3 regions of the Pseudarthrobacter sp. NCCP-2145 genome follow, and region 2 is predicted to be linked to each of the others. Evidence: riboswitches for the same ligand, from Rfam matches in the RefSeq annotation. Region 2 holds a riboswitch; each other region holds the start of a gene.
What was found. A riboswitch is a leader RNA that binds a small molecule or an ion and turns the genes downstream of it on or off. The one in region 2 is predicted to bind S-adenosylmethionine.
Positions count from the first base shown of each region.

Region 1: it holds a riboswitch for S-adenosylmethionine, as region 2 does, so the genes downstream of both, NFU08_RS05435 (aminotransferase class V-fold PLP-dependent enzyme) here and NFU08_RS16920 (homoserine O-acetyltransferase) in region 2, are expected to answer to the same signal.
Region 3: it holds a riboswitch for S-adenosylmethionine, as region 2 does, so the genes downstream of both, NFU08_RS13240 (DUF1737 domain-containing protein) here and NFU08_RS16920 (homoserine O-acetyltransferase) in region 2, are expected to answer to the same signal.

Region 1 covers NZ_BRCG01000004.1:254,130-264,012, forward strand. Annotated here, with positions in the region: gene smpB (SsrA-binding protein SmpB) at 1-68, shown strand, start outside; RNA gene ssrA (transfer-messenger RNA) at 142-510, shown strand; gene NFU08_RS05405 (S1C family serine protease) at 722-1,705, shown strand; gene NFU08_RS20820 (hypothetical protein) at 1,708-1,842, opposite strand; gene NFU08_RS05410 (hypothetical protein) at 1,935-2,303, opposite strand; gene NFU08_RS05415 (CrcB family protein) at 2,357-2,776, opposite strand; gene NFU08_RS05420 (CrcB family protein) at 2,773-3,177, opposite strand; gene NFU08_RS05425 (metal-dependent transcriptional regulator) at 3,198-3,938, opposite strand; gene NFU08_RS05430 (class I SAM-dependent methyltransferase) at 3,988-4,746, opposite strand; gene NFU08_RS05435 (aminotransferase class V-fold PLP-dependent enzyme) at 4,839-6,296, opposite strand; SAM riboswitch class IV at 6,331-6,444, opposite strand; gene hisN (histidinol-phosphatase) at 6,604-7,416, opposite strand; gene NFU08_RS05445 (ribosome small subunit-dependent GTPase A) at 7,464-8,579, opposite strand; gene aroA (3-phosphoshikimate 1-carboxyvinyltransferase) at 8,563-9,883, opposite strand, start outside.
Region 2 covers NZ_BRCG01000022.1:989-10,871, reverse strand. Annotated here, with positions in the region: gene NFU08_RS16930 (S8 family serine peptidase) at 1-1,282, opposite strand, end outside; SAM riboswitch class IV at 1,535-1,650, shown strand; gene NFU08_RS16925 (bifunctional o-acetylhomoserine/o-acetylserine sulfhydrylase) at 1,693-3,018, shown strand; SAM riboswitch class IV at 3,117-3,232, shown strand; gene NFU08_RS16920 (homoserine O-acetyltransferase) at 3,245-4,360, shown strand; gene NFU08_RS16915 (MFS transporter) at 4,542-5,924, shown strand; gene NFU08_RS16910 (alcohol dehydrogenase catalytic domain-containing protein) at 6,038-7,156, shown strand; gene NFU08_RS16905 (LysR family transcriptional regulator) at 7,213-8,112, opposite strand; gene mmsB (3-hydroxyisobutyrate dehydrogenase) at 8,247-9,149, shown strand; gene NFU08_RS16895 (CoA-acylating methylmalonate-semialdehyde dehydrogenase) at 9,211-9,883, shown strand, end outside.
Region 3 covers NZ_BRCG01000014.1:36,520-46,402, reverse strand. Annotated here, with positions in the region: gene NFU08_RS13260 (HNH endonuclease signature motif containing protein) at 1-25, opposite strand, end outside; gene NFU08_RS13255 (DUF1905 domain-containing protein) at 148-450, shown strand; gene NFU08_RS13250 (O-succinylhomoserine sulfhydrylase) at 613-1,821, opposite strand; gene NFU08_RS13245 (rhodanese-like domain-containing protein) at 1,822-2,232, opposite strand; gene NFU08_RS13240 (DUF1737 domain-containing protein) at 2,229-2,507, opposite strand; SAM riboswitch class IV at 2,521-2,634, opposite strand; gene opgC (OpgC domain-containing protein) at 2,968-5,358, shown strand; gene NFU08_RS13230 (GNAT family N-acetyltransferase) at 5,414-6,004, opposite strand; gene NFU08_RS13225 (FAD-dependent oxidoreductase) at 6,158-7,687, shown strand; gene NFU08_RS13220 (Rid family hydrolase) at 7,684-8,406, shown strand; gene NFU08_RS13215 (hypothetical protein) at 8,496-8,753, opposite strand; gene NFU08_RS13210 (pyridoxamine 5'-phosphate oxidase family protein) at 8,997-9,461, opposite strand; gene NFU08_RS13205 (aminodeoxychorismate lyase) at 9,528-9,883, opposite strand, start outside.

The DNA of each region.
Region 1 (9,883 bases), on a different contig from region 2:
CCCTGCGCGAGCAGCAGGACAACCGCGAGGCGCAGCGTGAGATGCGGGAACGCAACCGGCGCCGCTAGGAATGATTTGGCCCGGGCGTGCGTTATGATGAATAGTCCGGTGGGCCAGCCTGCCGGTTTGATAAAAGAATATGGGGATGATCGGTTTCGACGATGTTAGTCGCGACAGGTGAAGCGGGCCGAGGATGCAGAATTATCTCGTAAACGCTGTCTGCAAACCAATAAGTGCCGAATCTAAGCGCACTGACTTCGCTCTTGCTGCCTAAGCAGTAAGACAGTCCGTCAGCCCGAGGTTGCTATCGCCCCGGATCCTGGCGTCATTTAGATAGCCACTGCTGTCCACCTCCGTCATCGGGGTGAACGGGACTCTTAGATGACTGGGCCCGGATCAGCCAGCTGTTTGCAGCATGGCTGGGGCCGAGAAAATCCGACGCAAACTGCGCCCGGAGAAGCCCTGACAACACGACATCGGACGGGGGTTCAATTCCCCCCATCTCCACATTTTGAAAATGCCGCAAGGCAGACTGAAAGACCCGGACATTGCGTCCGGGTCTTTCGGTGTTTAAGCGCGGCTTGCCTGTTCACCGACGGCGTAGCGGGGCCTGGGACTAGCGGCCGGCATCCATGGGTTGTCCTCTATAAGATCCGGCGTCGCGGCCCAGGCCGGGCCGGAAGTGGCCGGAACCAGCGGCGGAGCAGCCAGGAGGTGCCCCATGAACCAGATGCGTGAGCCCAGTCCCGAAGAGTACGACGACGGCGCGCTGGACTCCTATTCGGAGACGGTCATGCGGGTGGCTGAGACCGTTACGCCGCACGTCGCGGCCATAGAAATGACCAGCACCCGCCGGAACGGCAGGTTCCGCGTGGGGGCAGGTTCTGCGGTCCTCTTTACCGAGGACGGCTACCTGCTGACCAATTCCCACGTGGTGGCCGGTGCCAACAAGGGTCACGCCGCATGTGCCGACGGCAGCCGGACCGATCTCGAGCTCGTGGGCGTGGATCCGTTATCGGATCTCGCTGTGGTCCGCGGCAAGGCACCAAGGGTGGCCCCCGCCCGCTTCGGCGACGCCGAGACCTTGCGTGTGGGACAACTGGTGATCGCAGTCGGGAATCCGCTCGGGCTGGCGGGGTCGGTCACGGCGGGAGTCGTCAGCGGCCTGGGCCGTTCCATCCCGGTCTGGGCCGGTGGCAACCGGAGGGTGATCGAGGACGTCATCCAGACCGACGCCGCCCTCAACCCAGGCAGCTCCGGAGGCGCGCTGGCGGACGCGCATGGCAGGATCGTGGGCATCAACACTGCCGTGGCAGGCGCCGGACTGGGACTCGCCGTTCCCATCAACACGACAACACGGCGCATCATCGCGGCCCTGCTGAACGATGGGCGGGTCAGGAGGGCATACCTGGGTGTGCTCAGCACGCCGATCAGGCTGAACGCCAGCGCAGTGATCAGGACGGGCCAGCGGGACGGGCTCAGGGTGGTGGAGGTCCTGGCCGGATCACCCGCAAACCGCGCGGGCCTGGAAGCCGGTGACATCATCCTCACAGCCGGAAGCCGCGCCGTCAGCACCGCCGAGAGCCTGCAGAAGCTGCTGTTCGCCGATGCGATCGGACAGCCACTGCCGATCAGGGTGCTGCGGCACGGCAGGGGAGAAGACCTCGTCGCCGTGCCCGAAGAAATGCAGGCAGACGGGCAGTAGGCCTACCGGCGCTTCTTCAAATGCGCCACGGGGTCCTGGGCAGCCTCAGGGTGCTTGGTTTTCTTCTCGGCGCGTTTTTCCTTGATGGTCTTGACCGGCTTCTTTGCGAGGTTCTGGTGCGGTGTTTTGTCCGGCATGGCGTGCTCCTTACAGCAGGGGACGGGCTGCGTCCCTCTTCGTAAGTTACGCCTATTCAGTCCCGAATGTAATGGCCTGGAATGGCATGGAATCAGTCCGGAACGGGGACGTCTGCGATGCCCACAAAACGTGTCCCAACGCCGTCAAATTCGCTCCGGACGAACCCCGTGCGGACCGCCGGCACCTCGTCCGGCCGGTGGTGGCCGCAGATCACGTAGGTGAAGTCGGGCCACCACTTCTTGGGGCGGGCCGCCTCCTCGTAGCCGCAGACCGCGCATTCGAGGTGGACCCAGACCGGGCGCTTGCCCGTGCGGTTGGCACGGGACTGGACCAGCCAGGGCGGAGGGTTGTCCAGGATCTCGCCCAGCTGGGCCTCGGTCAGCCATTTTGGAAGGCCGTGGCGCTGTGCCATCTCCATCGGTACGTCAAGGGCAATGGCCGCGTCGCGTCTGCTAATCATCACCATCCACGATACGGGAGCCCACCAAATCAAGGCCCCCGGGGCCGCGCCTTCTATACCGCAGACACCAGGGCGATCCCCGCCGCGGCCGCAGCCAGGCCCAGGACCAGGTTGGCGGCAACGTTCACCGCAGCCGACCCGAGGCGTTCCTCGCTCAGCAGCCGCACCGTGGCCGTGGTCCAGGAACTGAAGGTGGTGAGCCCGCCGGCCAGGCCTGTCGCCAGCGCCGCCTGCCACTCCGCACCCAGTCCCAGTCCCACAGTGAGACCGTGCGCAGTGCCGATTATGAAGCACCCCGCCACGTTCACCAGCAATGTGGCCCAGGGCCAGTGCAGCCTCACGGGGGTCCCGGCCCCATGGTTGCCGGCACGCACAGTCTGCCGGGAGCTGTGATGGGCGAACCAGCTGTCAATGCCGAAGCGGACGAGGGCGCCTGCCACCCCGAAAATCCCCACCAGGGCCGCGGCGGTCACTGACGGCTCCCGGTCGGGCGGCCAACAAGCTTTCCGGTCCGCCATCCGAGGCCCGCCGCAGCCAGCCCCAGCACCACGGACAGGCCGAGGTACGCAGTCCACACTCCGTGCTCCCCCTCCCGCACCAGCTGGTCCAGGGAAAAGACCACGGCGGAGAACGTGGTGAAGGATCCCAGGAGACCTGGCCCCAGCCCAGCCCGCAACCAGAAGGGCGTGCGCGGGCGGGCCATCCAGACGGTGGTCAGGGCGGCCAGGATAAAGCTGCCCGCCACATTGATGCTAAGGGTGGTCCAGGGAATGGATCCTGGGAGTTCCGGAAAGACCAGCCCCAGGACGTACCGGAGTTCTGTCCCCGCCAGGCCCCCTGCGGCAACGGCCAGCCAGGCGCCTGCCCTGGGCATCCACGATGTCTTCGGCCCGCTCATGCCCCGGGCAAGGTTACGGGAGATTCGGCGTCCCCCAGAAGGCAGCCCGGATGGGGTCGGTCGCTGTGCACCCACAGCGCCGACGTGATCTCATCGGCGAGGTCGTAGTCGCGCGTACGGCCTGAGTCCCGGACACGCACCACCAGGGCGCCTCCGAACGGCCTGCGGCCCACCACCTCCACTTCGGCGTCGAGGTCTATCTCCTCGGCCGCAAGGTAGCGGAGCAGGTCCGGATTGTCGTCGCTGATCCTGGTGATGCGGCCCGTGTGGCCCTGGTCCAGCTCTCCCATGAGGTGCGCGCGGGGCATAAAGACCTGGCCGTCCGCCGTAGGAATCGGATCGCCGTGCGGATCCCGCTGCGGGTTGCCCAGTTTCGCCGCCACGCGTTCTATGAACGTGTCCGAGACGGCGTGCTCCAGAAGTTCGGCTTCGTCGTGGACCTCGTCCCAGCTGTACCCCAGCTGCTGGACGAGGTAGGTCTCGATCAGTCGGTGGCGCCGCACCATGGCGAGGGCAAGCTGCAGGCCGGAGTCCGTGAGCCTGATGGCACTGTACGGTTTGTGGTCCACCAGGCCTTGGTCCTTCAGCTTCCGGACCATCTCTGAAACGGAGGAATTGGCCACCCCCAGGCGTTGTGCCAGCTGGGAGGAGGTGATGGGTTTGTCCTGCCACTCAGTGAAGGAGTAGATGACCTTGACGTAGTCCTCTATGGAGGAGGAGGGAGCGCTGGTCTTCACAGGATCCACCCTACCGGCTGCCCCTGGCCGCACGTGGACTGGCGGGCGCTCATGCCCGGACCGCCCGCCAGGCGAGCGTCAGGTATGGAAGTTCCAGTTCCTCGTCCGGTCCGTGGCCCAGGTGCTCGTGAAGGTACCAGTCCAAATTGGCCAGGACTTTTGCCCGGGTGGCCTCTCCGGCGCGGAGGTAATAGCTCCGCGATTTTGTCAGTTCCATCAGGTCTCCGGTGGTCACGGAGTCCTGCCAGTGCGTGAGGTGGTCCTCCAGCGCACCGAACTCGGGCCCTATGAGCGGGCGGTGGCCGGGTTTGTAGACGTCCCCGGCATGCATGATCCTGGAGAGCCGGTGGACCCAGGGGACGGATGTGTCCAGCTGGTTCCAGACGAGTCCCAGCGTTCCGTGGGGACGGAGGACGCGGGCCAGTTCCGTACTGGCCCTCAGGGCATCGCACCAGTGCCAGGCCTGCGCCACGGTGACGACGTCGAAAGCCGCGTCGGGCAGGCCGGTCGCCTCTGCAATTCCAAGGACAGCCGTGGCGGCGGGGACGTGCTCAGCCAGCTGCGCGAGCATGTCCGCTGACGGGTCCACGGCCGCGACGGAGAGTCCCAGGTCCAGCAGCAGTTCAGTGAACTTCCCGGTGCCGGCGCCCACGTCGAGCGCATCGCGTGCTCCCGAAGGCACCAGCCAGCGCGCTGATTCGGCAGGGTAGCCGGGCCGCACCTGCTGGTAGTGCCTGCCGCCGTCCTGGAAGCTCTGGCCGAGCTCCCGGCGCCGGCCGTGATCCAGCCGTGGGCCACCCCGTGCCACGCGCGGCCTCCTTCATCCGGTTCCTTTGGTGTCCTCCGAATTTACCGCATCAGCCGCAACGGCAGGGCGCCGGCCGGCAGGCCAGCCGCAGGTCAGTCGTCGATGCAGGGCGCGGCGCCGGCCGTTCCCGGGGTGTTGGGCGCCCAGTGGGGGTACGTGCGGTTGTCATTGGCGGGAACCCAGCGGCCGGCGTCCACCACATAGTCCCAGCCAAGTCCCTTGGTCCGAAGGTCCCGGATGCCTGCCAGCAGACGTTCGGCATCCTCCAGCCTTGAGCCGACGCCGAAGCTGGCCCGCAGGGAACCGGAGGGAAGGCCCAGCCGCTTCAGCAGCGGGTGCGCGCAGAAGCGGCCGTCGCGCAGGCCCACTCCATGTTCTGCCGAGAGGTAGGCGGCCACCAGGCCGGCGTCGTAGCCTTCCACGGAGAAGTTGACCACGCCGATGGTGTCGGTGTCCGGGTTGGTGTCCTTGAAGATCTGGTGGACGGTGACGCCGTCGATCTCCTGCAGGCCTTCCACCAGGAAGGAGCGGATGGCTGCTTCATGGGCATGCCAGCGGTCCTGGTCCAGTTCCGCGATGACCTGCGTGGCGCGGGCCAGGGTCGCCGCACCCAGCACGTTCGGCGATCCGCCCTCGTGGCGGGCCGGCCCGGTTGCCCAGCTGACGCCGTCGAGCCTGGCTTCCTTGACGGCGCCGCCGCCCGCAAGGTGCGGTGTTCCGGCGTCGAGCCAGTCCGGCCGGCCCACCAGCACGCCGGCACCAAAAGGTGCGTAGAGCTTGTGGCCCGAGAAGGCGAGGTAGTCGACGTCGTCCGCAGTGATGTCGACCCGCCGGTGCGGCGCCAGCTGGGCCGCGTCCACTGCGATCCGTGCGCCGTGCTCGTGCGCCAGCGCGGCGAGGGCGCGGATGGGAAGGATTTCGCCCGTGACGTTGGAAGCCCCGGTCACGGCGAGCAGGCTGACGCCGCCCTGCTGCAGTTCCGCGCGGACCGCGTCAATGGTAGCCGCAATGGTGTCCTCTGCCACGATGCTGCGGTGGGGGACACCCTGCCACGGAAGGAGGTTGGCGTGGTGCTCAATGTCGAGGTACAGGACGTCGCCGTCGGGCCGCCCGTCGGTGACGGGCAGGCAGCCCGCCAGCAGGTTGAGGGAGTCAGTGGTGTTCCGGGTAAAAATCACCGAATCGTCCGGGCGCCCGCCTACGAAGTCGCGGACGATGGCGCGGGCATTCTCATAGACCGAGGTGCTGATCTGGGAGGCATAGCCCGCACCGCGGTGGACGCTGGCGTAGAAGGGCAGGATCTCGTTGAGGTAAGCCGACACCACGGAGAGGGCGGGGGCGGATGCGCCATAGTCCAGGTTGGCGTACCGGGCGTGGCCGCCATGGATCAGCGGGGCCTGGATCTCGGCGCCGCTGACTGCTGCGAGCGGACGGCCGGCGGCGGCGCGGCGCTGGTCGGAAAACGCCGGCGATCCCGGCAGGGCGGCTGCCTGACGCTGGACGGTGGCTTGGGGCGAGACTGCTTCGGGGGAGACGGTGGCAGTTGTCACAGAGACCTCACTTCAGAACAGGACTCCGTGCAGGAATCCGCGCTTGCCGCATCCCTTCCGGACCGGCCTGGTCGTCACCCGGGGCACCCCACCGCGAATGGAGGGTTGCCGGCCAGCAAACCGGGGTTTTGCGCTGGCACTCGTGACCTGGTTAAGAGCGTAGAACATGCGCAGTGAAGGTTAAAAGCCCGCGGAAATGTTAAGGGGTTTGTTACGCGCGGTTGAAAAGGCCCGCCTGCGCCGAAGATCACGACGGCGGACGCCTCCTTTCGGGGGTGCCCGCCGTCGAATATTCGTGCTGCCGGGACTAAAGGAGGTCGTCCAGGTTCGGGTTCAGCCGGCGCAGCACCTCGGAGTGCAGGATGGAATTCGTGGCCAGGGCGTTGCCGCCGAACGGACCGTCCTCGCCCTCCAGCGAGGTGAAGCGGCCACCCGCCTCCACCACGATGGGCACCAGTGCGGCCATGTCGTAGAGGTTAAGTTCAGGCTCGCAGGCGATGTCCACCGAACCTTCGGCCACCATGCAGTAGGACCAGAAGTCACCGAACGCCCGGGTCCGCCACACGTCCTCGGTAAGGCCCAGGAATTCATTGAGGTTTCCGCGCTCCTTCCAGCCGCCAAGGCTCGAATAGGAAAGGGAAGCATCGGACAGATTGGACACATTGGATACCCGGAGGCGGGTGGCAGCGGCAAGTGAACGCCCCATGTAGGCTCCCATGCCCTTGGCGGCCCACCAGCGCTTGCCCAGGGCGGGAGCGCTGACCACGCCCACCACCGGCTCGCCCTCATCCACCAGCGCGATCAGGGTGGCCCAGACCGGAACGCCCCGGACGAAGTTCTTGGTGCCGTCAATGGGGTCGATAATCCACCGCCGCGAGCCGTGGCCTGTGCTGCCAAACTCCTCGCCGAGTACGGCATCGCGTGGACGGGAGCGGGAGAGCTGGCCGCGGATGGCTTCCTCGGCTGCCTTGTCCGCATCGGTGACGGGCGTCAGGTCCGGCTTGGTCTCAATGTGGAGGTCCTGGGCCTTGAAGCGGCTCATGGTCTGGTCATCCACGGAATCGGCCAGGACGTGGGCCAGGCGCAGGTCATCGTTGTAGCTCGAAGCGGGTTGGATCATGGTTCCAAACTACCGTCTGCGCGCCGTTCTGCCGGGAAGCGGGCCCGTCAGGTCACGCTGCCCAGTTCCTTTGCCTCCTGGGCTTCCATTCGCGGGTCCGTGCCGAGGAGGCGCCGCAGGGAGCCCAGCCGTGCTGCTCCGGTGGGGCCGGCATGTCCCCCGCCCACCCATGCGTCCAGCCCGCAGTTCACGGCGGTGGCGGTGTGCTTGCACCCGCGCTCACAGTCGTCAATGCCGGGGGAGAGGTCCGGGAAGGAGCGGAGGATGCGGTCCGGGTCCACGTGCGCCAGGCCGAACGAGCGGATGCCGGGGGTGTCGATGATCCAGCTTCCGGACGGCGCATCCGCCAGCTTCAGGGCAAGGGCCGACGACGACGTGTGCCGGCCGCGGCCCGTGACGGCGTTCACTCCGCCGGTGGCCCGTTCCGCGCCGGTCAGCGCATTGACCATCGTGGACTTTCCAACGCCTGAGTGCCCCAGCATCACGGTGACCTTGCCGTCCAGGTGGCCCCGCATCTCGGCGACGGCCGAGCTGTCCAGCCGTGCGGACAGGCCGTCGTCGGAACGGGCGTCAATGCCCGAGGCGGCGGAATCGGCTGTCCGGCTGATGATCACGGGAAAGTCCAGGTGGGTGTAGTTGGACAGCAGTTCCGCGGGATCCTTGACGTCCGCCTTGGTGACCAGCAGGATCGGCTCGATGCCGGCGTCATAGGCGGCCACCAGGGCACGGTCGATGAAGCCGGTCCGCGGCTCGGGGTTGGCGGCTGCCACCACGATCACCAGCTGGTCGGCGTTGGCCACCACTGCCCGTTCCACGGGATCCGTGTCGTCGGCGCTGCGCCGCAGGAGGGTCTTGCGGTCCTGGATCTTCACCAGCCGGGCCAGGGTGTCCGGCTCCCCGGAGACGTCCCCGACCAGCGAGACAAAGTCTCCTGCGACCACCGGGTTCCGGCGGAGTTCCCTGGCCCGGGCGGCAATGACTACCCTCTCGTTCCCCGAGTCCTCCCCCACAACTGCGGTGTACCGGCCCCGGTCAACGGTGATGATGCGCCCCGTGACGGCATCATCGTGGCTGGGCCTGTCCTTCGTGCGGGGCCGGGAGCCCTTCTTGCTGGGACGGATCCGGACGTCCGATTCATCCCAGGAATCAGTCCTCCGCGCCACCGCTGGAACCTTCCGACGCCGTTTCGGCGGGGCCATTCTGCGCCAGCATGTCTGCCCACAGCCGGGGGAAATCCGGCATGGTCTTGGAGGTAGTGCCGATGTCCTCCACCTGGACGCCCTCCACGGCGAGGCCAAGGATGGCGCCCGCAGTGGCCATGCGGTGGTCCGCATAGCTGTGGACGACACCGGCGTGCAGCTGTGCGGGGCGGATCACCAGGCCGTCGCTGGTTTCCTCTGCGTCACCGCCAAGGCGGTTGATCTCGGCGACGAGGGCGGCGAGCCGGTCCGTCTCGTGGCCCCGCAGGTGCGCGATGCCGGAGAGCCGGGAGGGGCCGGTGGCCAACGCACACAGGGCGGCCACGGTGGGAGCGAGTTCGCTGGTGTCGGCGAAGTCTCCGCCCTTGATGTGGGGTCCGCCCGTGACCGTGAGGACGCCCTCGTCCAGCGTTACCTCCGCACCCATCGTGGCCAGGATGCTGCGCCAGAGGTCACCGACCTGCTGCGTTTCGTCCGGCCAGCCGGGGATCCGCACCGTTCCGCGGGAGGCCAGCGCGGCGGCGAGGAAGGGGCCGGCGTTGGACAGGTCCTGCTCGATCCGCTGGTCGAAGGCGCGGATGGGGCCGGGGCTGACCACCCAGTGGTTGGGCACCGAGTCATCAACCGCAACCCCGGCGCCGCGAAGGACCGCCACGGTCATGTTGATGTGGTCGAGGCTCGGCACCGGCTTGCCCACGTGCTCGAGGTGCAGGCCCTCGGTAAACCTTGCGCCCACCAGGAGCAGCGCCGAAACGAACTGGGACGACGCGCTGGCATCGATGACCAGGTGGCCGCCGCGGACCTCGCCCGTGCCCTCCACAACGAACGGCAGCGACGACGGCGTCCCGCCCCCTTCCGCCGATACGGCCACCCCCAGCGCAGTGAGCGCCTCGATGATCGTTCCCATCGGCCGTTTGCGGGCATGGGGGTCGCCGTCGAACACGCTTCCGCCGTTCCGCAGGGCGGCAAGGGGTGGAACGAACCGCATGACCGTACCCGCGAGCCCGCAATCGATCCTTGTCCGGGGTGACGCGGCATCCGGGTCCAGCGGAACCACTTCCAGGTCGGGCCCAAAGGCACCGTCCCCGGGGACCTCCGTGATGGTGGCCCCCAACTGGCGGAGTGCCTCGATCATGAGCGCTGAGTCCCTCGAATGGAGGGGGGCCCGCAGGCGGGACGGCCCGTCTGCCAAGGCGGCAAGAACGAGGTACCTGTTGGTCAGGGACTTCGATCCGGGCACGGTGACGGTGGCATCGACGGGCCGGGAC
Region 2 (9,883 bases):
TGGTGGCAGCGCCCAGCTGCGACGCCGGTCCGCCCATTGAGTAGTACTTGGCCCCGATCGCGCCCCCCACTGCAAAGGCGTTGACCGAAGCTGACGGGGTTTGGAGCAGCCGGTTCGGCGTTCCATTTCCGGTTGCTGTAATGGTTCCCCCGAACGCGGAAGAGACCAGCCGATCAGCCACCTGCCCAGGTGTCAAAAGGGGGTTGCCGGACAGGATGAGTGCGGCAGCGCCAGCCACATGGGGGGTGGCCATGGACGTTCCGCTGAGTGAGGCTGTGGCCGTCGTCGACGTGTGCCAGGTGGAGCTGATGCCAACGCCGGGAGCATAGAGGTCTACGCATTTGCCGAAGTTGGAAAAAGAGGCCTGACGATCCGAAGAATCGCTGGCCGCCACTGTGACGGCGGCGGGGGTGCGGGCCGGGGAAGCCGTGCAGGCGTCCACAGCGTTGTTTCCGGCTGAGACGATGGCAGGCATGCCGTTGGAGATGATGGACTGGACTGCTGCGTCGAGCACGCTGCTGGTGGGGCCGCCGACACTCAGGTTGACGACGGCGGGAGTGCCAGGCCGGTGTTGCCCTGCAATCCAGTCGAGCCCTGCGATGATGTCCGAGTAGAGGCCGGAGCCATCACACGCCAAAGCCCGCACCGGAATGAGGGTGGCGGATTTGGCCACACCATGGACGGTGCCGCCGATTACTCCTGCCACGTGCGTGCCATGTCCGTTGCAGTCGCTTGAGCCCAAGCCGTCAGCCTTGACTGTCCACCCCGCCGTGACACGGCCGCCGAAATCGACATGTGACGCGAGGATCCCGGTGTCCACGACGTAGACCCTGATGCCCTGGCCGGTGCCAGCAGGAGTGTAGGTGGTGGAAAGGGGAAGAGCCTGCTGGTCAATCCGGTCGAGCCCCCACGGGGCGTTGCGCTGCGTCTCGGAGACAGTGACGGCGTGGTCCGGCTCCACTGCTGCCGCCCGGCCGGAGCGGAGCAGGGCGGCAGCCTGCGCCGCGCTGGCCTCGATGGCGGCGCCCTTCACGGCCTTCGTAAATGTCCGGGTGACACCGATTCCCTGGGCGCGGAGGGCCGCCGCCTCGGCCGGGACGTCCCTTCCCGGGGCGAATTGGACAAGGTAGCGGCCGCCGTCGTTTGCCGGCGAGGCAACAGGCGCAGCGGGGGCGGCGTCCGCGGCGGGTGCCGGCCAGGACGCTGCTGCCACCGCGCTTGAGCAGAGGGCGACGGCGGAGAGAAGGACGGCGCGACGTGCCAGGCGCAAGAACTGGGGCAACGGAATGTGTTCCTTTGGTGTCTGAGGAGAACTGCCGGGTGACGATTTCCCGGCTCAAATCTAACGGAGGACCGGCGTCAAACGGCCAAACTTCGCGCAATCCTGCGCATCTCCTGTGGAACCTTGGGAAATCAACATCCGGGGCCTCTCCACCCGCCCTGCGTGAGGACAATTCCGCCCCGGACCAGGGCCGGAAGTCACAACCGGTCACACTCATGGCGGCGGACACCCGCTGTTCCTACACTGGGCTCAGGTCATGAGTGCCAGTGACAGCCCCGGCTTGCTGGCCGGCAACCCTCCTTCCGCGGTGGGGTGCCCCGGGTGAGGACCTGGCTGTCCGGTAATCGGCCGGATGGCAAGCGCGGCCCGCGGTGCTTCGAGCATGCCGGGCCCAGTCAAAGGAGCCTTAATTGTCCAACGGATGGTCATTCGAAACCCGCCAGATCCATGCAGGACAGGAGCCGGACAGTGCCACGGGCGCCCGGGCACTCCCTATCTACCAGACCACGTCCTTCGTGTTCCCCAGCGCCGAGAGCGCCGCCAACCGCTTCGCCCTTGCTGAACTGGCACCCATCTATACCCGCATCGGCAACCCCACCCAGGAGGCCGTGGAACAGCGGGTCGCCAGCCTTGAAGGCGGGCTGGGGGCACTGCTGCTGAGTTCAGGCCAGGCGGCCGAGACCTTCGCCGTCCTCAATATCGCCGAGGCGGGGGACCATATCGTTGCCAGCCCCAGCCTGTACGGCGGGACTTACAACCTCTTCGCCCACACCCTGAAGAAGTTCGGTATTTCCGTCACCTTCGTAGCGGACCCGGACAACCTCGACCAGTGGCGTGACGCGGTCCAGCCCAACACCAAGCTGTTCTTCGGCGAAGTGGTATCCAACCCCCGGCAGGACGTCCTGGACATCGATGGCATCTCCCAGGTGGCACACGATGCCGGTGTGCCCCTCATCGTGGACAACACCCTGTCCACCCCGTACCTGATCCGGCCTCTGGAATGGGGAGCGGACATCGTTGTCCATTCGGCAACCAAGTACCTGGGCGGCCACGGCTCCGCGATCGCCGGCGTGATCGTGGACTCAGGCAACTTCGACTTCGGCAAGGACCCCGCAAAGTTCCCGGGCTTCAATACCCCGGACCCCACCTACAACGGGCTGGTGTACGCCAGGGACCTCGGCAAGGACGGTGGCTTGGGCGCCAACCTGTCCTACATCCTCAAGGCCCGCGTCCAGTTGCTCCGGGACCTGGGCTCCGCCGTCTCCCCGTTCAATGCATTCCTGATCGCACAGGGCCTTGAGACGTTGAGCCTGCGCGTGGAACGGCACGTTGCCAACGCCACGGAAGTGGCGCGCTGGCTGGAAGGAAGGGACGACGTCGAATCCGTCGCCTATGCGGGGCTGCCCTCCAGCCCGTGGTACGAGCGGGGCCGCAAGTATGGCCCCAAGGGCACGGGCGCGATTGTGTCCTTCAACCTCGCTGGCGGAGCCGAGGCGGGCAAGCGCTTCGTGGACGCGCTGGAGCTGCACTCGCATGTGGCGAACATCGGCGACGTCCGTTCCCTTGTCATCCACCCGGCGTCGACCACCCACAGCCAGCTGACCCCGGAGCAGCAGGCTGTTGCCGGCGTAACCCCCGGGCTGGTCCGGTTGTCCGTGGGCATCGAACACATTGATGACATCCTGGCGGACCTGGAAGCAGGCTTCCGGGCAGCGAAGGACGCTACCGGAGCCTAGCCGGACGCCCAGGGAACCCACTGCGGCGGCAAGCCGGGGAAGTCACAACCAGTCACACTCTTGGCAGCAGGCGGGGGCTGTTTCGTACACTCGAACAAGGTCATGAGTGCCAGTGACAGCCCCGGCTTGCTGGCCGGCAACCCTCCTTCCGCGGTGGGGTGCCCCGGGTGAAGACCTGGCCTGCCGGTCATTCGACGGCGGGCAAGCGCGTAGAAGAGGTCTTGCCATGACGGTTACCGTCACCCGTACCACCGTCCCCGAACACGGAATTGTCCGCTATGCCTCCGTTGGGGGGCTGGAACTTGAAGCCGGCGGCTACCTGCCCGACGTCACGCTGGCCTACGAAACCTGGGGCACCCTTAACGCGGATGCCAGCAATGCCGTCCTGATCGAACACGCGCTGACCGGCAGCACCCACGTGACCCGCGGCGACACCGACGAACCGGGCTGGTGGGAGCAGCTGGCAGGGCCGGGTGCGCCCGTGGACACGGACCGTTTCTTTGTGGTGTCCATCAACATTGTGGGCGGCTGTTACGGGTCCACCGGTCCGTCGTCGCCGGCACCGGACGGGGCTCCCTGGGGATCCCGGTTTCCCCTGGTCACGCTGCGGGACAGCACTGTGGCAGAGGCCCGGCTGGCTGACCAGCTGGGGATCAGGAGCTGGTTTGCGGTGCTCGGAGGTTCCATGGGCGGAGCCCGCGCACTTGAGTGGGCCATCACGTTCCCGGAGCGGGTGCAGCGCTGCGCGGTGATTTCCGTGGGGGCCGCAAGCACGGCCGAGCAGATTGCCTTCGCCCAGGCGCAGACCCTGGCGATCCGCCAGGATGCGAATTTCAAGGGCGGCGACTATTACGGCGGTCCCTTCCCGGAGGACGGGCTGGCCCTGGCCCGGCGGATCGCGCACATCACCTACCGCTCAGCGGCGGAACTCGAAGGCAGGTTCGGCCGCGAACCGCAGGCTCCGGAGTCGCCCCTGCAGGGTGGTGTCCTGGCCGCCCGCGGACGCTACCAGGTGGAAAGCTACCTGGACCACCAGGGAAACAAACTGGTCCGGCGGTTCGATGCCAACAGCTACATCGCCATCACCGAGGCCCTGATGAGCCACGACATCTGCCGGGGCCGGGGGCCGCTTCCCGAGACCCTGGCGCGGTCGGGTGCGCGCTTCTTTGTGGCAGCCGTGGATTCTGACCGGCTCTACTTCCCGGCCCAGTCCCGGGAACTTGCCGCCGCCCTGCCGGGAGAAGTGGACGTCCACGTCATTGAAGCTCCGATAGGCCATGACGGCTTCCTGACCGAAATAGGCCAGCTGGGCCGCCAGCTCAGGGCGCACCTTTCGGCTTAAGGCTGCCCCTCACAGGCAGGTAAATGTGCATTTATGCAGATAGCCTCTGCATGATTCGCCGTTGAGCTTGGCGTTCAGGCGGACCATACTCGTTGGGACCCGGCGGTTCGTGGCCAAAATCACACGTATCCGCCTCAGACTGTCCCAGTGGTGTCGAAGAAGACGCCGAAGGAGTTCATCAATGAGTACGGAAAAGTCCGCCGCGCGGCGGCCCGAGGAAACCGACGTCAAGTCCTCAGGCCTGAAGAAGGTCGTCACGGCCTCCATGGCCGGCACCGTGGTTGAGTGGTACGAGTTCTTCCTCTACGCCTCCGCCGCCACTCTCGTGTTCGGCAAGCTGTTCTTCCCCAACTCCGGAACCGAGCTGGACGGCATTATCGCAGCCTTCGTCACCTATGCGGTCGGCTTCGTTGCCCGCCCCATCGGCGGCATCGTCTTCGGCCACTTCGGCGACAAGTTCGGCCGCAAGCAGCTGCTGCAGCTGAGCATCATCCTGGTGGGTGTTGCCACCTTCCTCATGGGCTGCCTGCCGACCTTTGCGCAGATCGGCTACTGGGCGCCGGCGCTGCTGGTGTTCCTGCGCTTCGTCCAGGGCTTCGCGGTGGGCGGCGAATGGGGCGGCGCTGTGCTCCTCGTCGCCGAGCACAGCCCGAACAAGTCCCGCGGCTTCTGGTCAAGCTGGCCGCAGTCCGCTGTCCCCATGGGCAACCTGCTCGCCACCGCCGTGCTGTTCACCCTGTCCTCCACCCTCTCCCCGGAAGCCTTCCTCGGCTGGGGCTGGCGCGTAGCCTTCTGGCTCTCCGCAGTGATCGTCATCATCGGCTACTACATCCGCACCAAGGTCCAGGACGCGCCGATCTTCCTGGAGGCCCGCAAGGAAGTCACTGTCGAGAACAAGGGCTACGGTGTTGCCGAAGTCTTCCGCCGGTACCCTCGCGGCGTGTTCACCGCCATGGGCCTGCGCTTCGCGGAGAACATCCTTTACTACCTCGTGGTCACGTTCTCCATCACCTACCTGAAGGTGGTTGTGCAGACGGACACCTCCCGCATCCTGCTCCTCCTGCTGGTGGCACACTTCATCCACTTCTGCGCAGTACCCCTGGTGGGCAAGATGTCCGACTCCCTGGGACGCCGCCCGGTATACATGGCCGGTGCAATCCTCGCCGGAACCTGGGGCTTCTTCGCCTTCCCCATGATGGACACCGGCAATGACATGGTTATCCTGGCGGCCATCACCATCGGCCTGCTGTTCCACGCCCTCATGTACGCCGGCCAGCCGTCCATCATGGCCGAAATGTTCCCCACCCGCATGCGGTATTCGGGCGTTTCCCTCGGCTACCAGGTGACCTCCATCGTGGCCGGCTCGCTGGCGCCCATCATCGCCAGCTCGCTGCTGGGCAGCTTCGGCTCGTCCGTTCCGGTTGCGTTCTACCTCCTGGGCGCCTGCGTGGTGACTGCGATCTCAGTGTTCTTCCTCAAGGAAACCCGCGGTATCTCGCTGCATGACGTTGATGCCGCCGACGCCCAGGGCACCGCCGACCTTCTGGCCGCAGCCAAGAAATAGCCGTCAGGAAGCAGTCCCCACGGCACAGCATCACGGACACGGCAGCTGCCCGGACCTGCACGCAGCGCAGGGCCGGGCAGCTGCCTGTTGACAACCATAAAGTCAGGAACACCATGCGAGCAGCAGTCCTCTATTCCACAGTCCCTCCCGGCACCAGCTATGCCGAAGCGCAGCCGCTGGTGGTCCAGGAGCTCAGCCGTCCCGAACCCCGCGCCGGCGAGCTGGGTGTCACCGTCACCTACTCCAGCCTGTGCCACTCAGACCTGTCAGTCGTGGACGGATCCCGCGTCCGGCCGCTTCCCATGGCACTGGGGCACGAGGCCGTGGGACGTGTGGCGGCGGTGGGTGAGGGCGTCACCGACGTTGCGGTGGGGGACCACGTTGTCCTCGTTTTCGTCCCCAGTTGCGGTTCCTGCCGCGCCTGCCTGGCGGGGCGGCCCGCGCTCTGCCACCGGGCAGCGGAGGTCAACGGCTCCGGGGACCTTCTGCACGGCGAGGCGCTGCTGCGCACGCCTGCGGGGGAGCGGATCAACCACCACCTGGGGGTTTCGGCGTTCGCGGATTACGCGGTGGTGGCCCGCGAATCAGTGGTGGTGATCGACGACGACGTCCCCGACACAGTCGCGGCGATGTTCGGTTGCGCCGTGCTCACCGGAATGGGTGCCGTCCTCAACACGACCGACATCCGGGAGGGCCAGTCCATCGCCGTTTTCGGTCTCGGTGCCGTGGGGCTTTCGGCCGTTATGGCTGCCGCGCTCGCCGGTGCCTCCGCCGTCATTGCCATTGATCCGAACACGGCCAAGCACGGACTTGCCCTGAAGTGTGGGGCAACCGCGGTGGGGACTCCGGAGGACGCCGGCCGCCTGATCGCGGAAGCCGCCGGTGACGGTGTGGACATCGCGGTCGAGGCCGTGGGCTCGGCAAGGGTGATTGCGTCCTGCCTCGGGCATGTGACGAGGGGCGGCGCCGTGGTTTCCGTCGGCCTGCCGCACCCCACCGCGGAGCTGACGGTGCCTGCGCTGCAGTTTGCCGGCGCGGGCAAGCGGCTGCTGGGCTCCTACATGGGCGATGCCGTCCCGGACCGGGACATTCCCCTCTACCTGGGGTACTGGCGCGAGGGCAGGCTCCCCGTTGAGCTGCTGCACACGGACACCAGGCCCCTCGCGGAGATCAACGAAGGCCTTGATGCCCTCGCAGCCGGGCAGGTGGTGAGGCGGCTCTTCCAGGCGTGAAACCGGCACGCCGGCCACTACCCGGGTTGTCAACAGCGCAGTGTCCCAACAGCAGCTCAGGCGGCCAGCAGATCCTGGCGCTCCGCCACCTCATGCTGGAGCGCGCCGATCACGGCCTGCACCCGCGCGGACCGCAGCGACTCCGGGCGGGCCACGGCCCAGATGGGGACCTGGCGCTGGAACGCTTCGAGAAGTACCGGAACGAAATCCGGGTTGCGCGCCACCATGAAGTTCGGCAGCAGCCCGATCCCGGCGCCCCGGCGGACCGCCTCGACTTGGGCAAAAATGCTCGTCGCTTGGAAGCTGGACTTCGGCATCGGCAGCTGCGAGGACCGGTGCCCCAGTTCGGCCACCTGGAGCGCCGACTCAACGTAAGAGACGAAGCCGTGCTGCCCCACGCCGTCGGGCGTTCCCGGCAGGCCGTGCTCCGCCGCGTAGGCGGGGCTGGCGTAAAGCCGGAGGAAGTAGTTGGTCAGGAAGATGGCCTGGGCGTTGCTCACGTCGGTGCGGCCCACCACCACCTCAAGGTCCACGCCGGAGCGGTTCTGGCTGACCCTGCGCGTGGCGCTCAACATTTCCACGTTCAGCAGTGGATGCCGCTGTTGCAGGCGGACCAGCGCGGGCGTGACGAATTCGGCGCCGAAACCGTCCGAGGTGCTGATGCGCACCATGCCGGAGAGAGCGTCCCGGTCCTGGCTTGTGGCAGCGGCCAGTGAACCCAGTGTTTCCTCGATCCTTTCCGCCGCGGCGACGGCCGAAGCTCCGAGCTCCGTCAGTTCCCACCCATGCGGGCTTCGCTCCAGGGTGCGGCCGCCCAGCTGCCTGTCGAGGGCCAGGATCCGGCGCGAAATGGTGGTGTGCGTCGTGCCCAGCGTTTCGGCGACGGCGTTGAAACGCCCCAGCCGGGCCACTGTCAGCAGGATCAGCAGGTCGTCCGGACTCGGCAGCTGCGCCATCCCTGCCTCCCATCTATGTGCATCAGTGCACATGCCATCTGTGATTTTTTCCCTTGATTGCACTATAGCGGGGTGTGATGGTGGACACAGACTTTACGGCCGCCGGCCGGAGACAAAGCAAAGGAGCTTAAGCCATGGCAGTAATCGGTTGGATTGGTTTGGGGAACATGGGCGGGTCCATGTCGACGAACCTGGCAAAGGCCGGGCATGACGTGAGGGGGTTCGACCTCAACCCGGCAGCCCTGGCCGCGGCAGAGGCCGGTGGGGTAAAGCCCGCGGGGAGCATCGCCGAGGCGGTCGCGGGCGCGGACGCCGTGTTCACCATGCTTCCGAAAGGCGAGCACGCCAAGGCGGTCTACCTGGGCGGCGACGGGGTGCTGGCGCACGCCGATACCCGTACCCTCCTCATCGATTCCTCCACCATCGACATCGCAGCCGCGAAGGAACTGCACGACGCCGCCGCTGCCGCCGGCTTCCGCTTCGTCGACGCCCCGGTGTCGGGCGGGATGAGCGGCGCCAAGGCAGGAACGCTGACGTTCATGGTGGGCGGCGAGGCGGATGCAGTGGCCGACGCCAGCCGCTTCATCGAGCCGATGGCCGCCAACATCATCCCCACCGGGGGTGCCACGACGGGACAGGCGGCCAAGATCTGCAACAACCTGATGCTCCTGATCAACCTGGCGTCCACGGCCGAGGGTGCCGTGCTGGCGGACAGGCTGGGCCTGGACAAGAAAGTCTTCTGGGACATCGCCTCGGTTTCCTCCGGAGACAGCTGGGCCCTGCGCACCTGGTACCCCGTACCCGGTGTCGTTCCCACTGCCGCATCCAACAACGGCTTCGCACCCACGTTCACCGCCGAACTGGCGAACAAGGACATCGGACTGGCGATCAGCGCCGCGGAGGACACGGGAACGCCGCTAGAAATCGGCCGGCATGTGCAGCAGCTGTACCAGCGCCTTATCGACGCCGGTGACGCCGGCAAGGACTGCTCCATGATCATCAAGCTTGCCGACGGCTCGCTCGATGCAGCGAAGTAGCTGTTTTCGCGAACCCGCCGTCCACACCACAGCCATCTGAACGCCTTAGAAAGAGACCTCCGTGCACACCATTCCGCATTACATCAACGGCAGCCGCGTCACCGATGCCGAGCGCTTCGGCCCCGTCTTCAATCCCGCCACCGGCGAGCAGGAAAAGCAGGTGGCGCTGGCCTCCGCGGACAGGGTGGAGGAAGCCATCGCCGCGGCCAAAGCCGCGCTGCCGGCCTGGCGGGCCGCGAGCCTTGCCAAGCGGACCAACATCTTTTTCCGTGTCCGCGAAATCCTCAACGAGCGCAAGCCCGTGCTCGCCGCCATCCTGACCAGCGAGCACGGAAAAGTGCTCTCGGATGCCGAAGGGGAGATCTCCCGCGGCCTTGAGAACATCGAGTTCGCCACCGGTCTGTCCCACATGCTCAAGGGAGAACGCTCCGAGCAGGTGTCCAGCGGTGTGGATGTCCACTCCGTCCGGCAGCCTGTGGGCGTGGTGGCCTGCATTACGCCGTTCAACTTTCCGGCCATGGTGCCGCTCTGGATGATCGGCAGCGCCCTGGCATGCGGCAACACAGTGCTTTTGAAACCCAGCGAGAAGGACCCGTCCTCGGCCGTGTTCATCGCAGAGGTCTTCGCGGAAGCCGGACTCCCGGCCGGCGTGCTGAACGTGGTCCAGGGCGACAAGGAGGCGGTGGACACCCTGCTCGAACACCCGGACGTCAAAGCAGTCAGCTTCGTTGGCT
Region 3 (9,883 bases), on a different contig from region 2:
CCACCACCGCCGTCGTGCTTTCCATACAGACATCCTCCAGCGGGGGTCTGACAAAAAGGGCAGTGTGGCAGGGGCTGTGGATGACTAGTGGCCGGCTGGATATCCACAACCCTGGCGGCACTACCGCAGGCGTGCCATACTCGGCGCGTGACGTCGTCGTACTCCTTCACAGCCGCACTGTGGCTGTACCCGGGCGAGGCCGGCTGGCATTTCCTTACCCTGCCACCGGACGTGGCGGACGATATCCGCGCACGAAACGCAGGGCACAGCAAAGCGTTCGGCTCAATCCAGGTGACAGCGGAAATTTCCGGCCACACCTGGCAGACCTCGCTCTTCCCGGACGCTCACAAGGGGACGTACCTCCTGCCAGTCAAGAAGGCCATCAGGGCCAGGGCCCGGATCAGTGAAGGCGACGCCGTGAAAGTCAGCCTCTCCGTTATCGGCACCTGATGAATAGGGGCCGGATATCCCCAAAAGACGTACCGGAAACAGGCGCTGTAGGGCCGCGCCGGCGGCGATGCCCAGCAGGTCTGCTCAGGCAGGGGATGGTGGACAGCAGCCGCCAGCCGGGAGCAGCGACCGTTCCAGGCATGCCCACCACCGTCCGGAGTGCTAGATCTGCTTGAGCGCCTGCTCCAGGTCGCCGATCAGGTCGTCCACGTCCTCCAGGCCGACGGAAAGCCGCACCACACCGTCGCTCAGGCCGATTGCCGCCCTGCCCTCCGGACCCATGGCGCGGTGCGTGGTGGTGGCGGGGTGGGTGATGAGGGACTTGGCGTCGCCCAGGTTGTTGGAGATGTCGATGATCCGCAGGCCGTCCAGCAGCGCGAACGCCGCTTCCTTCCCAGAGCGGCCCCCGGAGGGCGCAAGTTCCAGGGTGAGGACTGTGCCACCCGCGCTCATCTGCTTCGCGGCCAGCTCGTACTGTGGGTGGGATTTCAGGAGCGGGTACTTCACCCAGCTGACGGCGGGCTGCTCCTCCAGCCATTCCGCGAGCCGCAGGGCGGTGGCCGAGGAATGGTTGACGCGGAGCGCCATGGTCTCAAGGCCCTTGGTGAGGACCCAGGCATTGAACGCGGACAACGCCGGTCCGGTGTGGCGCATCAGCTGCTTCACCGGTCCGTCGATGAACTCCTTGGTGCCCAGAATGGCGCCGCCGAGCACCCTGCCCTGGCCGTCGATGTGCTTGGTGCCCGAGTAGACAATGACGTCCGCGCCGAACTGCCCGCAGCGCTGCAGCAGGGGAGTGGCGAAGACATTGTCGACGACGACGGTCGCCCCGGCTGCGTGCGCCAGGTCGCTGACCGCGGCAATGTCGACGATCTCCTGCATCGGGTTGGATGGCGATTCAAAGAAGACGGCGGTGGTGGGCTTGGACAGGGCCTCGCGCCACTGCTCCAGGTCCGGCCCGTCCACGAAGACGGTTTCCACGCCCCACCGCGGCAGGATCTCGTTGAGGATCACAAAGCAGGACCCGAACAGCGAGCGGGCAGCAACCACGCGGTCGCCGGCGGCCAGCAGGGCACCCAGCGCGGTGAACACCGCGGACATCCCGGACGCCGTCGCAAAGCACGCCTCGGTTCCTTCCAGCAGGCGGAGACGTTCCTGGAACGTGGCCACGGAGGGGTTGCCGTAGCGGGAGTACACAAAGCGCTCGTCCTCGCCCGTGAACGCGCGCTCGGCGGCAGCGGCGGATTCGTAGACAAAGCCCGAGTTCAGGAAGATGGCTTCGCTGGTTTCCTGGAAGTTGGTGCGGTCCAGCCCGCCGCGCACGGCCTGGGTGTCGGGGCTCCAGCCGGCGGCGTCTTCGTTGAAGGTCACTTAGATCTTTCCCAGGTTGGTTGGCAGGCCGCGGTTCTTCCAGCCGTTGACGGTGCGTTCGCCGAAGCGGTCCGGGTCGCCTTCAAAGCCCTCCAGCACGTTGTAGGAGGTGAAGCCGGCCTGGGTGGCCGCTATGGCTGCCGCGATGGACCGCTGGCCGGAGCGGCACAGGAACACCAGTTCGGTTGAACGGTCCTCGGGCGCCTGCTGGCTGAGGTCGTTGATGAAGTCAGGGTTGGGGATGCCGCCGGGGAAAGTCCACTGGATGAACAGCGGATCGTTCTCGGTTGCCTTGGTGTCGGGAATACCAATGTGGGCCCACTCGCCCTCGGTGCGTACATCCACCAGGATGGCGCCCTGTTCCAGCTTGTCCCAGGCCTCCTGCGGCGTCAGGTCCCCTGCGTAGCTCATGCGTGGCCCTCGCCGTCGAACTCAAGGTCGTCGCCTGCGGACTCGAGGTTGTCCACGGCGTCCGCCACTGCGGCGTCCGCGGAAGCGATCGCCGCCGGAAGAACCAAGGCCTGGGCCACGATGACACTGCTGCCGTTGAAGGTTGCCGCCGGGCTGCCGTGCAGCACATAGCCCTCCGCCAGGGCGGCCGAGATGCGCTCACAGAATGCACGGTCGTCCGGGCCGCTGATGAGGCGATAGGACAGTTTTTCTTCAGGGGCAGGTGCGTCAGACACGACGGATCTCCTTCTCTCACGCTTGCAGCTCGAATGGTCGATATGCCGAGTATTCACCTGAGGCACCCCGCCGTGGAAGGAGGGTTGCCGACCGGCCAGTCAGGGCTTGGCGCCGGTACTCATTACTCCCCAAAAACGTAACACTTGCCGCCCGGCGCCGCACCGCCGCCGTCGTCATGTTGCGTAACTGAAGGATGCAGCGCGGAGGCGCCGCGCCGAAGATGCGTCCGCCACCTCCCTGGAACGGACGACGGCGACACCACTTGGGGTGCCCGGGCGCCAGGTGCCTGTCGCCCGGGTCGGGCCGATAAAGTTTCTGCAGGGGCCGCCGCCCCGCTACTGGAGAAATCAGTCCCTGGGGGTCTTCATCATCACGCCATCCGCCGCCGCGCCCACACGTCCCGCCCGGAGCCGCCGGCTGCAGCCCCTCCACAGGGTGGCCGCGCTCCTCGCCGCCGTGATGATGGCCGTCCTGGCGGTGGTGGTGCCCGCCGGCTCAGCGCAGGCCGCCCGAAACTTCACGGAGGAAGGCAAGCCGCTGCTGGGCGCAGTCCTCGAATGGGGAGAGGACACCGCCGGCGGCTTCTCCGAAAGGCTCGGGGCATCCCCCGCAATCTTCGGACACGACATCGCCTTCCCGTTCCGTGCCTCGGAGGAGAACGATATCCGCGAGTTCCTGGAGCAGTCCGCCGGGCAGGGTGCCCATGCGATGCTCACGGTGAGGCCTGCCGTCCCGCTGGACCAGGTCACCGCTGGCGCTGCCGCAGCCTTTGCGGGGGAAGTGCGCCGGATGCAGGGGGATTTCAAGGGCCAGTTGCTTATCCGCTTTGCGCCGGACATGAATACCAGCTGGGTGGAGTGGGGGCAACAGCCTGGCGGCTACCGGGAGGCATTCCAGGCGGTGGCGGCGGCGTTTCGGGATGGTGGTGCCCGTGGCAGCTTTGTCATGGTGTGGGAACCGTATCTGGGCAAGGACTACCCCTTTGACCGGAACCGGAATGCGCCCGGGCCCGGCAGCGAAGGCTTCAACCTGTTGGATACCAATGGCGACGGCACCTGGAATGGCTCCGACAAGGCCTATGAACCCTACTATCCGGGGGACGACGCCGTGGACTGGGTGGGCCTGACTGCCTACCACGATGACACCGCAGGGGGCGGCGCCGTCAACACCGTGCCCCGAACCGGTGAGCTGCAGGAGATGCTGACGGCCTCCGGCGGGGAGAGCTTCTACGGGACATATGCCGCGGGGCGGGACAAGCCCTTCATGCTGCAGACGTCGGCCTTCTACAGCCCGTCCTCCGGAGGCGCCGCGGAAGCGGAGATCAAGAACGGCTGGTGGGACCAGGTCCTGGGCGTTGCCGGATCAGCCGACTTCGCACTGACCGGGGCAGTGGTCTGGGACGAACGCACCAGCACACGGGACACCGGCGTGGCCAGCATCGACTGGCGGCTCACCGGAAACGCCGGCATCGCGGACGCTGCCCACAGCCGGCTTGAGGAAGCGCCCATCGTGACGGGGCCTGTTACCGATGTCAGTTCGGGTCCCGGGTTTGTCAGGTCCAACACGCTTTCGGCTGCTGCCGCCTGGACCGTTGGGGCCGCGCTCATCATCCTCCTGGTGGCGCTGTGGCAACTCCCCGCCAGGCTGGGTGCGGTCACGGCGTGGGGCTACAGCGACCCTTCCAGCAGGGACTCACGCGTGGACCTGCTCCGTGGCCTGGCCATCGTGTTCGTGGTGGTGAACCACCTGGGCATGGTGTCGCTGTTCCAGCTCCTGACCCAGGAAGCGGTGGGCTTCGTTTCGGGTGCCGAGCTGTTCGTTCTGTTCTCCGGCCTGGTGGTGGGCATGGTGTATGGGCCCAGGGCGAAGGACGATTTTGGAACGGTGGTGGACCTCACCTCGCGCCGGGCAGGCAAGCTCTACGTAACGGCGCTGGTGGTGCTGGTGGGCGTCTTCCTGCTGTCGCTGCTGCCGGCCTTCCGGACCGACGCGCTCACAACCTTCGTGGACCAGGGCACCGGCGGAGCGGGGCACGAAGGGGCAGGACGCACCTACGACCTTTACGCGGGTATGGAAACGCTGTTCCAGTTTCCCGTTCCGGCGCAGGTGCTTCCCGCCATCCTGCTGCTCCAGTTCGGGCCTTGGCAGTTCAACGTGATGGGCCTCTATGTGGTGCTGCTGCTGGCCAGCCCGCTGATCCTGGCCGCCCTCAACCGCGGCAAGGCTGTCTGGGTGCTGGCGGCATCGCTGGCCGTATACGCGGTGGGTACGGTGACGCGTTTCCGGCTCCTGCCGTCACAGTTCGAGGATTCCTTCCCCTTGCTGGTGTGGCAGGTGCTGTTCGTCATCGGCTTGGCGGCCGGGTTCCACCGGCGGAGCATCGTGGCCTGGCTTTCAGCGCACACCTGGGTGGTGGTGGCCTGCACCGCCCTGGCCTTCGCGTTCGCCTTCGTATCCTGGGGCAACCCGTACCTCGCCAACGGGTATGACGTCCGCCTTGCCATCATTCCGGACACCGCATACCGGGCCATGTACGACCTCTTCTTCGGGCGCACCTACCTTGCCCCGGGCCGGCTGCTCAACGTCCTGGTCCTGGTGGTGGCGGCCTATGCCTTCCTCACCGCGTACTGGAAACCGGTACAGCGCGCCCTGGGCTGGTTCCTGGTCCCGTTGGGCCGCGCCACCCTCTATGTGTTCATCATGCATGTGGTTCTCATCGCCGTCATCGCCAACATCCCGGCCCTCCAGCAAGATAACATCCTCATCAACACCCTGGCCTACGCCGTGGTGCTGGGACTCCTCTGGGCGATGGTGCGCACGCGGTTTCTCTTCAGGATCATCCCTACCTGAGGATGCCCCGGCCACCGCAGCCCGTGCGCTCCTGCCGGGGGCTGACGCGCGGTGCTCAGGAGTGCGGCAGGATCAGCTGGTGGAGCAGGTGGTCCTGCCACTGCCCTGCGATCTTCAGGTAGTCCGGAGCAACCCCGATCTCCCGGAACCCTGCCCGCTGCAGGATCCGCCGCGACGCTGTGTTGTGGAGCAGGGTTGCCGCCTGGATTCGGTGCAGTCCAAGCGCCGTCCGGGCGTAGCTGGCTGCGTGGAGAACGGCGGCAGTGCCGATCCCTTGCCCGGTGAGTTCGTGGTCCACCCAGTAGCCCAGGTTGGCGCTGAGGAAGGGGCCGCGGACGATTCCCGTCAGCGTCACTGCCCCCACCACGCGCCCGGTTCGCTGGCCTGCGCGCACTCTGCCTCCGCCGTCGTCCTCTTCTTGGACCAGGACCCAAGGGACTTCGGTGCCCAACGCGTGCTGGGCGAGCTTGGCGCGGATGGTGTCCGCCTGGTGCCCGCTGGTGAAGAAGCTGTCAGTGCGTTTCGGCTCCCACGGCGCCAGGAGCCCCCGATTGCGCTGATAGGCCCGGGCCAGGGCGGCCGCATCCGAGTCTTCGAGTAACCGCATGAGGAGTCCTTCGCGCAGGTAGGCGCTGCTGCCAGCCATGTACCAGGCACCTTTCAGGGCAGGTGCTCCCTGGGCAGGAGCAGCGTTGACGTGACTGAAATGCAAATGCCACAACACCCATACCGTCACAGCATTTGACGAAACATTTCATCCCTACGCTCACCGTGTAACACTCCGGTGAAAGGGAACAACATGACAGATGCTACTCGCAGGAACTTCCTCCGCTATGTGGGAATGGTGGGGGGAGCCGGGGTGATGTACCAGACGATGGCGGCCATGGGCCTTGCCCCGGATCCTGCAGCTCCTGCGTTCGCCGCGCCCCGCGCCGACGACCTGCAGGGCAAGGGCAAGAGCGTGGTGATCCTGGGCGGGGGAATCGCAGGCCTGACCACGGCGTACGAACTGGGCAAGGCCGGCTACAAGGTCACGATCCTTGAGGCACGGATGCGTCCGGGCGGGCGCAACTGGACAGTGCGCGGCGGGACCGAAGAGACGGATCTGCGCGGAATCACGCAGCGGGCCACCTTCTCGAAGGACCAGTACATGAACGCCGGGCCGGGCCGCATCCCGCAGCACCACATCACCTTGGACTACTGCAAGGAACTCGGGGTGGCCATCGAGCCCTTCACCAACCAGAATGCGGACGGCTACCTTTTCCGTGGAGGCAGCAGCAAGCTCTCCAACACCCCCATCCGGCACCGCGCTGCCAAGGCTGACGTTTACGGGTACGTCTCCGAGCTGCTGGCCAAAGCCACCGACCAGGGTGCCCTGGACAGCTACATGAGCGCAGCGGACAAGGAGAACCTGATCTCCTTCCTGAAGAGCTTCGGTGCCATTGGCAATAAAGTGCCAGGAGATGCCGCGGCGAGCTTCAAGTACACCGGCACCGGCCGCAAGGGATACTCCGTGGCTCCGGGGGCCGGCCTGGAAGCGGGCACGCCCCTGGCGCCGGATGCCCTGTCCGACGTTTTCGCCAGCGGTGTGGGCAACTACTTCTCTTTCGAATTCGGCTGGGACCAGGCCATGATGATGTTCCAGCCCGTGGGCGGCATGGACCGCATCCCGTACGCGTTCGAGTCAGCCATCGGCAAGGACAAATTCGTGTACGGAGCCCAGGTCCTCTCCATGAACAACACTGCAGCCGGCGTTTCGGTGGAGTACACCAACCCGGGCAACCTCCCCGCGGACGTCATCGACGCCCTGAAATTTGCCAGCCCCAGCGACGCCGGCAAGATCGGCATCGAGTACTCACGCCGCTGGTGGGAGGAGGACCACCGGATCTACGGCGGCATCACCAACACCAACATCGACCTCGGCAACATGTGGTACCCGTCCACCGGGTTCCACGGGCAGCGCGGCACCATGGTGGGCTACTACAACACAGGTGCCAGCGCGCGCGTCTACAAGGAACTCAGCCCGGAGAAGCGCCTGGGCCGCGCCCTCGACCAAGGGGCACGGATCCATGGTGACGTGTACCGGAAGGACGTTGCGGCGTCGTTCTCGGTGGACTGGGGCAGCACCGCCTTTTCCGAAGGTGCCTGGGTGGGCTGGCCCTCACAGACCGATGCCAAATACGCCAGGCTGCTGGAGCCGTCCGGCAACATCTACTTCGCCGGCGACCACCTCAGCCACGCCATCGCCTGGCAGCACGGTGCCATGACCTCCGCCCGTGCAGCCGTCACCGCCCTGCACACCCGGGCAGCGGCAATGGTGGCCGGATGAGCGCCGCAACCCCCGCCAGTACCCGCACCTCGACAGAAAAGAAGCCCATGCTCCGCCGCAGACTCGCCCTGATCGGTGCCGGCATCGCCGGCATAAGCCTCACCGCAACCGCCGCTTTCGCGGCTCCTGCAGTGTTCCAGGACCTCACCGCACCAAAACCCGGAACCACAGTGTCCAACCTCCCAGCCGGCCAGGACAACCCGATGATCGCCAGCGGCGTGGCCATCGGTGCGAACACCGCCATCTACAAGAGCAGCGGGCTGGGGCCGTCTGCCTTGAACACAGCCGCCCCCGCCGGCAGTGAGCAGCGCTACGTGGACACGGGCGTGTTCCCGGGAGGTGTCCTTCCGCCCGGCGTCACCATTACCGAAGCGCAGGGCATCAACGCCCTCCGCCGGATCGGCGAGAACCTTGCACAGGCAGGATTGGATTACGACGACGTCATCACCATGCGCGTTTTCCTCCAGAACCCCGCCGGTGCGGAAAAGGCCGACTTTGACGGCTGGAACCGGGCGTACCGGCAGTACTTTGCGAACACCAGCCTCGCCGACGGTTCTGCCGTGAAGGTTCCGCTGGGCTCCGCGGCGCCAGCAGAGCCTTTTGTGGTGAACCCTGCAAGGCCCTCACGCTTTGCCCTGGAAATCGAGAACCTGCCGGTCAACGGATGGCTCGTGGAAGTGGAGGTGGACGCGGCCTACCCGGCATCCGGCGGCAGGTAGAGGCCCGCAGAGTCCCCGGATACAGGAGCGGCGTGGACCCCGTGCCCGAAAGCACGTGGTCCACGCCGTGACCTGCCTACTGCGGCTTCTTACACGAGCCCGGGGTAGCTGGCCAGGATGTAATCGGCGGCAGCGGGGCCCTTCATGCGCAGCCCGTTGTGGCCGGTAGCAATCCTGCGGTGGCTCATGGCGGCCCAGAACTCGGATTCCGGTCCGGGCTTCTGCTGGTTGATGAAGCACCAGCTTGTGTACAGGCCGTACAGGCGGTCGCGGTCCAGCGTGGATTCCGAGGCCTGGTCGAGGTAGGTGGCTTCTTTGAGAAAGAGGTCGAACTGCGAATGTGCCAAGACGGCTTCCCTTCGCTAAGTGCGGTGGTACTGCCGTTCGGCTACAGCAGCTAACCTCAATGCCGTGCACGGGGCAATGGAGTGTGGATGAAGGTGTCACTGCCGCATCTACAACGTAGACTTTACCCGTAGACAACCAATCTAGCAAGCGTCTGGATTATCCATCCCCAACCGTCAGCCACCGTCCGCAACTGCCCATCCGGCGCCGCAAAATTTCCTGCCGCCGGAAAGCCTTGGAAGCACCTATTCAAAGGAAGCGCGGCGCTTGTCCTGCGCGCGGGTGGCCCAGACATCCGGGCGGTTCACCTTGAAGCGGCGGCCCGTCAGCGCGCGGGCTGAGAGCCGGATGTAGTTCGCTTTTTCGCCCGGCTGCCACGGCTCAAGGCCCAGGCTGTCCACGGCGTCCTTGTCCGCCTGGTCCTCGATGACCTGGGTGTCCCCGCGCAGCACCACGCTCCACGCCTCTTCGGTGTGGGGATCGTAGCCGTCGATTTCCAGGGCTGCAGGGCGTTCGGACAGGGCGCTCCACAATTTGGTGACGCCGGCTGTCCGGAAGGCGATGCTTCGGCGGTGCACCACGTAGTTGATCGGGAAGATCTCGGGGTGGCCGTCAACCACCACGGCAAGGCGGCCGACTGTGTCATTGGCCAGGAGTTCCCAGCATTCGTCAAAGGTCAGGGTGCCATCCGGCTGCGTCTGCGAGTCCATGAACCACACCTTACGGCCACTGTCCCTGCGGAACCTAGAGTGCAACGGCCCGAATCACGGGCCGGCCTACTGGATGCCCGCGAACAGCTCGTTCAGTTCCGCCGTGAGCTCCTTCTGCACGGACGGAGTGCCGACCGGCTTGCCGTCGATGTGGTTGACCGGCGCCAGCAGGCGGACACTGGAGATCAGCCACACAGCGTCGGCGTCCAGCAGGTCCTGGGGCTCCAGCGGGCCGTATCCAAGTTCCCAGCCGGCTGCCTTGGCTGCGGTGAACAGCGCCCCCTGCGACGTTCCGGGGAGGATCCCGCTGTCCAGCTGGGGCGTGATCAGGCGCTTCACTGACGTGCCGTCGTCGGCCTTTTCCACGTGGGCCAGCAGCACGGTGGACGTGGGGCCCTCCAGGACCCTGCCGTCCGAGGAGA